DNA from 2 places in the Rhizobium sp. CCGE531 genome. Region 2 is predicted to be linked to the other one. Evidence: predicted binding sites of a transcription regulator. Region 2 holds the regulator's gene; the other holds the start of a gene.
The links. The regulator PhoB, encoded in region 2, activates phosphate uptake and scavenging genes when phosphate is short. The targets are predictions, from matches to a motif close to TGTCATNNANCTGTCAT.
Positions count from the first base shown of each region.

Region 1: a site for PhoB is predicted at 1,221-1,237, ahead of CCGE531_RS17585 (1-acyl-sn-glycerol-3-phosphate acyltransferase). Genes of this name have one in related genera too.

Region 1 is NZ_CP032684.1:3,608,916-3,612,320, forward strand. It holds gene CCGE531_RS17580 (AAA family ATPase) at 1-207, opposite strand, end outside; gene CCGE531_RS17585 (1-acyl-sn-glycerol-3-phosphate acyltransferase) at 233-1,177, opposite strand; gene CCGE531_RS17590 (tyrosine recombinase XerC) at 1,421-2,356, shown strand; gene CCGE531_RS17595 (TraB/GumN family protein) at 2,487-3,405, shown strand, end outside.
Region 2 is NZ_CP032684.1:663,239-666,643, forward strand. It holds gene pstB (phosphate ABC transporter ATP-binding protein PstB) at 1-534, shown strand, start outside; gene phoU (phosphate signaling complex protein PhoU) at 586-1,299, shown strand; gene phoB (phosphate regulon transcriptional regulator PhoB) at 1,330-2,013, shown strand; gene CCGE531_RS03320 (GcrA family cell cycle regulator) at 2,165-2,698, opposite strand; gene CCGE531_RS03330 (aspartate aminotransferase family protein) at 3,123-3,405, shown strand, end outside.

The DNA.
Region 1 (3,405 bases), 1.1 Mb from region 2:
CGACCACATGGCCGAGAACATGCCGCCCTCGCTGGAGATTTCATGCGCCAGCCGCCCGCGAACCGCCGCCTGCACGAGCTGCAGCGAGCGATAGAGATTGGACTTGCCCACACCGTTCTCGCCGATGAAGAGATTGACGTCGGAGAGATCCATGCGGATCGAGCGCAGGGAGCGATAATTCCGGGCAAACATGGAGCGTAGCTGCATGCCCGGGGTTTAGCCGATTCCCACGTTAAAGAGAATGCGAAACCAGGGGCTGGTCCTGCTCGGTGGGAACAAGCGGCGAGAAGGTTGCATTACCGTCGGCGGCAAGGTCGACGACCGTGTGCTTCTCCAGTGCCTTCGTCACCTCGTTCACATCGCCATCCAGATGTTCGACGGGGATGAGATTGCCCACGAGGAAATCGAAGCGGTCGCCGCGCTTGTTGAGCAGCTCGTGAAAGACCGTCATGTCGCGCAGCTCGGTCGACCACTTGGCGAACCAATAGAACAGGCCGGAATTGCGCGCCGTCAGATGAACCGGCAGGATCGGCAGATTGTATTTGCGCGCCAGGCCCACGGCCGACGTTTTCCACGGGCGCTCGTTGAGCCTGCCGTTCGCCCAGTAGGCGATGCGGCCGGAGGGAAACAGCACCGTGACCTTGCCGTCGGCAACAGCGCGGTTGGTCAGCTGCAGCGTTTCGCGCGTCTTCGGTTTGCTCTTATATTCCTCGCGCCACTCCACAGGGATAATCATCTCGGCAAAGCGCGGATTGACCCGCACCGCGTCCCGATTGGCAAAGATCATCATATCGGGTCGGCGCGATTTCAGAAGATCGAAGACCGCAACGCCGTCGGCAATGCCTGTCGGATGATTGCTGACAAGAATGAAGCCGCCGGAGGCGGGAATCCGATCAGCGTGGGTGACGCCGATGTCGAGCCGCAGCAGATCGCTCATATATTCGAAGCACTGGAAGCCCGAAAGCTTGGCGACATCATCGGCGAATTCGATCGCCTTGTTGTAGCGCAGCAGCGTGTAGAGAAACGGGCGCATCAGCGGCCAGAGCGGATTGCGGACGATCTTCTGGCCACGCTCGGCGATCAAAGTATCGACAATATGTCCCGGCTGACCCTGGGACACCAAAGCGATCGCCTCTGCAAGCTGTCCCAGTGCAGTTATCGACCCGCGGCGTGCCATGAAGTGTCCTGAATGGTTGGGAAATATTCTATCGCAATCGAATATGATCGAAGCATGACAAGCGCCCCGCATACAGCCACCGAACCACCGGGGATATGGGAGCAGGCCTGCATGCCGTTTTGTGTGCCGCCGCATCCCCGGGCACATGTGGAAACATGCCTGGAGCAGCGGGAAAGTTAGCGATTCCATAACCTTCCTTCCTTCAAAGTGGCAGAAGGAATCCGAATTTCAAGGGGTTTTCCACTGAACGAATTGTTGATCATCGCCGACTCAGGGTTGATGGCGGAGCGCAGCCGCTGGCTCGAAGCGCTCGGTCACGAGCGGCGGCTCGCCGCTCACACATTGAATGCCTATGAGCGCGACACACGGCAGTTTTTGACGTTCCTCACCGGCCATCTCGGCGGTCCGGCGACGATCGCCGATATCCACGCGCTGCGCCCCGCCGACTTTCGCGGCTTTCTCGCCGCCCGCCGAAAAGATGGCGCCGGCGCTCGCTCGCTTGGGCGCAATCTCGCCGGCCTTCGCTCGCTGCTGCGCTACCTCGAAAAGAAGGGTTTGGTCAACGCCGCCGGTGCTGCCGCCGTGCGCTCGCCGAAGCAGCCGAAATCGCTTCCCAAACCGCTCTCCGACACGCAGGCGATCACCGTCGTCAGCGACGAATCGCAGCTGCACGAGGAACCCTGGATCGCCGCGCGCGACGCCGCGGTCCTGACCCTGCTTTACGGCTGCGGCCTGCGCATTTCCGAGGCGCTCGATCTGAAGCCGCAGGATTTTCCGCCGGGCGCAACCTCGCTGCGCATCACCGGCAAGGGCAACAAGACACGGCTGGTGCCGTTGCTGCACATCGTTGCAGAAGCGGTCGACCACTACCGGGCGATTTGCCCTTACCATCTCGATGCGGACGGCCCGCTCTTTCGCGGCGCGCGTGGCGGCAAACTGCAGCCGGGCATCATTCAGCACGGCATGCAGAAGCTGCGCAGCGCCTTCGGCCTGCCGGATACGGCCACGCCCCATGCGCTTCGCCATTCCTTCGCCACCCATCTGCTCGCCGGTGGCGGCGACCTGCGCACCATCCAGGAACTGCTCGGCCATGCCAGCCTCTCGACGACCCAGGTCTATACCGGCGTCGATTCCTCGCGCCTGCTAGAGGTCTACGACCGCGCTCATCCCCGCGCGTAAGAAAAGATTAACTTCTTGCGTTAAGGAAATCTCCGTCTCGTGCGCATAAAGCAGAACCATGTCTCGGCATGCCTCCCGAAAGCCGCTTTCGAGCGTTAGGGATCACGCCCGCTGCAAACGGAAGATTTTGATGATTTCTGCCCTCGGATCCAGGACGATGCGGTCGATGAAGCCGGCGCCTGGCGATATCATGCTTTGGCTTGCCACGGCCTTTCCGTTGACGCTGGCGATCCTGCTGATCGCGACGATGCTGACGCTGCAGCCGGCGCATGCGGAAGGTGCTGTCTCAGATAGTTGCGGCGGCAAGGATCTTATGGCCGAACTTCAAAAGACCGATCCGGCCAAATATGCCTCCATCATCACCGCTGGCGACAAGGTGGAAAACGGCAAGGGCATCTTCTGGAAGATCGAAAAGCCCGGCCTGAAGCCCTCATGGCTGCTCGGCACCATGCATGTCTCGGATTCCCGCGTGCTCACCATGCCGAAGGGCGCCGCGGACGCCGCTGCCGGCGCCGATGCGATCATCGTCGAATCCGACGAGATCCTGGATGACAAGAAGGCAGCCCTTGCCCTTTTCGCCAATCCCTCGCTCACGATGCTGACCGACGGATCGACCATCAGCGAGCATCTGTCGCCTGAAGACAATACCCGGCTGGAAGCCGGTCTGAAGGAGCGCGGCCTGACGCTCGCCGCCGTCTCGCGCATGCAGCCCTGGTTGATCTCCAGTTCCTTCGAAATGACCGGCTGCGAGGTTCGCCGCAAGGCGGTCGGCACGAAGTTCCTCGATCAGAAGCTGGCAGGCGATGCCGCCGCCAAGGGCAAGAAGGTCGTCGGCCTCGAGACGCTGGCCGAGCAGGCCAAGGCCATGAGCGATCTGCCGATCGCGCTGCATCTGAAATCGCTGATGCAGACGCTGGAACTGGGCAACAAGATCAACGACGTCAACGAAACGATGACCGGCCTCTATCTCGCCGGCAATATCGGCGCGATGATCCCGATGCTGAAGGTGATCGAGCCGGACCAGAAGATCACGGACGACGATACCGCCG
Region 2 (3,405 bases):
AACAACATCGATGTCGTGGAATTGCGCGCGCGTGTCGGCATGGTCTTCCAGAAGCCCAACCCGTTTCCCAAGTCGATCTACGAGAACGTCGCCTACGGGCCGCGCATCCATGGCCTGCATCGCTCCAAGGCCGATCTCGATCATATCGTCGAGACCAGCCTGCAGAAGGCGGGCCTGTGGGGCGAGGTCAAGGACAGGCTCCATGATGCCGGCACGAGCCTTTCGGGCGGTCAGCAGCAGCGCCTTTGCATCGCGCGCGCCGTTGCCGTCAGTCCGGAAGTCATCCTGATGGACGAGCCGTGTTCGGCGCTCGATCCGATCGCCACGGCAAAGGTCGAGGATCTTATCCATGAGCTGCGGGAAAACTTCACGATCGTCATCGTGACGCATTCCATGCAGCAGGCAGCCCGCGTCTCGCAGCGCACCGCAATGTTCCATCTCGGCCATCTGGTCGAGGAGAACGATACCGATAAAATGTTCACCAATCCCGACGATTTCCGCACGCAGGATTACATCATGGGCCGTTTTGGTTGATGATATCAAGCGCGCGGACCCTTTCACACAGTTCACCTTGAGGATAGAAAAATGGTCTCCACTCACATTCTCTCTGCCTATGACGAAGACCTGAAGTTCCTGACGCGCCGCATTGCGGAGATGGGCGGCCTGGCCGAGCAGATGGTCAGCGACAGCGTTCGCGCATTGGTCCAAAGCGATACCGGTCTTGCGCAGAAGGTCATCTCAGACGACGTCATCCTCGACCATGCCGAGCGTGAAGTCGGCGACAAGGCGATCGTCACCATCGCACGCCGGCAGCCGATGGCGGCAGACTTGCGCGAGATCATGGGCTCGATCCGCATCGCTTCCGACCTGGAGCGCGTCGGCGATCTCGGCAAGAACACCGCAAAGCGCGTCATCGCCGTGCAGGGCACCGGCGTTCCGCGCCGTCTCGCCCGCGGCATCGAGCACCTCTCCGAACTGGCGCTGAGCCAGCTCAAGGAAGTTCTGGACGTCTACGCCACCCGTTCGCCGGACAAGGCCGTATCGATCCGTGAGCGCGACGAGGAAATCGACGCCATGTACACCTCGCTCTTCCGCGAGATGCTGACCTACATGATGGAAGATCCGCGTAACATCACCACCTGCACGCATCTTCTGTTCTGCGCGAAGAACATCGAGCGCATCGGCGACCATGCCACCAACATCGCCGAGACGATCTATTACATGGCGACCGGCGCCCAGCCCGAAGGCGAGCGCCCGAAGGATGATACCGCCAACACCGTCGGCGCGGTGACGGAATAATCTGGAAGCGAAAAAGGAGACCAAAGGCGCATGGTTCCGAGAGTTGCTGTTGTAGAAGACGAGGAAGCGCTGAGCGTTCTGCTGCGCTACAATCTCGAGGCCGAAGGCTTCGAGGTCGACACCATCCTCAGAGGCGATGAGGCCGAGCTGCGTCTTCAGGAGCGCATCCCCGATCTCCTGATCCTCGACTGGATGCTCCCCGGCGTGTCCGGCATCGAGCTCTGCCGCCGGCTGCGTATGCGGCCGGAGACGGAGCGCCTGCCGATCATCATGCTGACGGCCCGCGGCGAGGAAAGCGAGCGCGTGCGCGGGCTTTCCACCGGCGCGGACGATTACGTTGTCAAGCCGTTCTCGACGCCGGAGCTGATGGCCCGCGTCAAGGCGATGCTGCGGCGTGCCCGTCCGGAGGTTCTCTCCACGGTGTTGCGTTGCGGCGATATCGAGCTGGACCGCGAAACCCATCGCGTCCACCGCAAGAGCCGCGAAGTGCGGTTGGGGCCGACGGAATTCCGCCTGCTGGAATTCCTGATGTCCTCGCCGAGCCGTGTCTTCTCGCGCTCGCAGCTGCTGGACGGCGTATGGGGGCACGATATCTATGTCGACGAACGCACTGTCGACGTCCATGTCGGACGCCTGCGCAAGGCGCTCAATTTCTCCAATATGCAGGATGTCATCCGCACCGTTCGCGGCGCGGGCTACTCCATGGAAGCCTGAGCGGCAGAGCCCGCTCAGGCATCAACATTACAGCGCCGCGCGCCTTTCAAGACGCGCTAAGGTCGCTGTAACACCTTAAAATTATGCAGTAGTGGCGGAAATAGAAAACGGGCCTCAAGGGCCCGTTTCTTTTATCTCCGCGATGGGGATCTCAGCCGCGTGGCTGGGCCGGCCGACGTCGTTCATGCACCGGCTGATAGGCCAGGCGCTGATGATAGCCGCAATAGGGCGACGCATCCGGGCTTTCGTTGCCGCAGAAGTGGAAATCGTCCTTCAGCGGGTCGCCCACCGGCCACTTGCAGGTGCGCTCGGTAAGCTCCGTCAGGCCAAGACGCCGGGAGATCGGAACGACGACGTTCGATGCCGGGCGATATTGGATTTCATTGACGGCATCGACCTCGATTTCTTCCTTGAGCATGGTTGCGCCCTGCTGGCGGGTAACCGTGCGGGTTGCAACGCGAGACGTGTAATTCGGGGCGCGGGGCGCAGCACTGCTGCGCTTTGGCGTGCGTGCAGCCGCCGCGGTGCCACCCGCCTTCGCTCGGCCGGGAAGGTTCAGGCGGTGCACCTTGCCGATGACGGCATTACGGCTCACGCCGCCAAGCTGCGCCGCGATCTGGCTGGCGCTCAATCCTTCGGACCATAGCTTCTTCAGCTTTTCGACGCGTTCGTCTGTCCAATTCATGCCCTGTCTCCGCTGTCGCGTTTCCGATGGCAGAATCCCTCACCATTGCCTCGCATGGGATCGAGGCGCGAAACGCTCTAAAATTGTGGTGACTAGTTCCGCCGCATGCAGTCTAGCAATTGGTTTTTAACCTAGTGTGAGGCTGACTCCGTGACAAGAGTCGCGGGAATCTTGAGGAATCGATTTCGAGGTTTTCCCCAACTTGCTGCCCCGGCGTGGCATTTCTGCAATAGGCAGTGCCGAACGCATCCCTTTTGGCCGTGGGCGCTTTCTCGCACCTGCTAAATCGCCAGTTTTGTTGACATCGCGGTGCAAAACATCAATAGTGCCCAGGCCGCCGCAAGGCGGCATTTTTGATTTTTTCGGACCCGTTTCATCGTATGGAAGCGATTGGTCCTTAGGGTTGTGATCGAGGAGATATGCCATGGCAGAGACCGCGCCGCTTTACGATACCTATCTGCGTGCTCCGCTGCGGTTCGAGCGAGGCGAGGGCGTCTGGCTGGTTACCGAAAACGGCGAGCGCTACCTCGATTTCGCAGCCGGCGTTGCGGTCAATTCGCTGGGTCATGCCCATCCTCATCTGGTCGCCGAATTGAAGGCGCAGGCCGACAAGGTCTGGCATCTGTCCAACCTCTATGAAGCACCCGGCCAGGAAAAGCTGTCGAAGCGGCTGACGGAAGTAACCTTCGCCGACAAGGTGTTCTTCA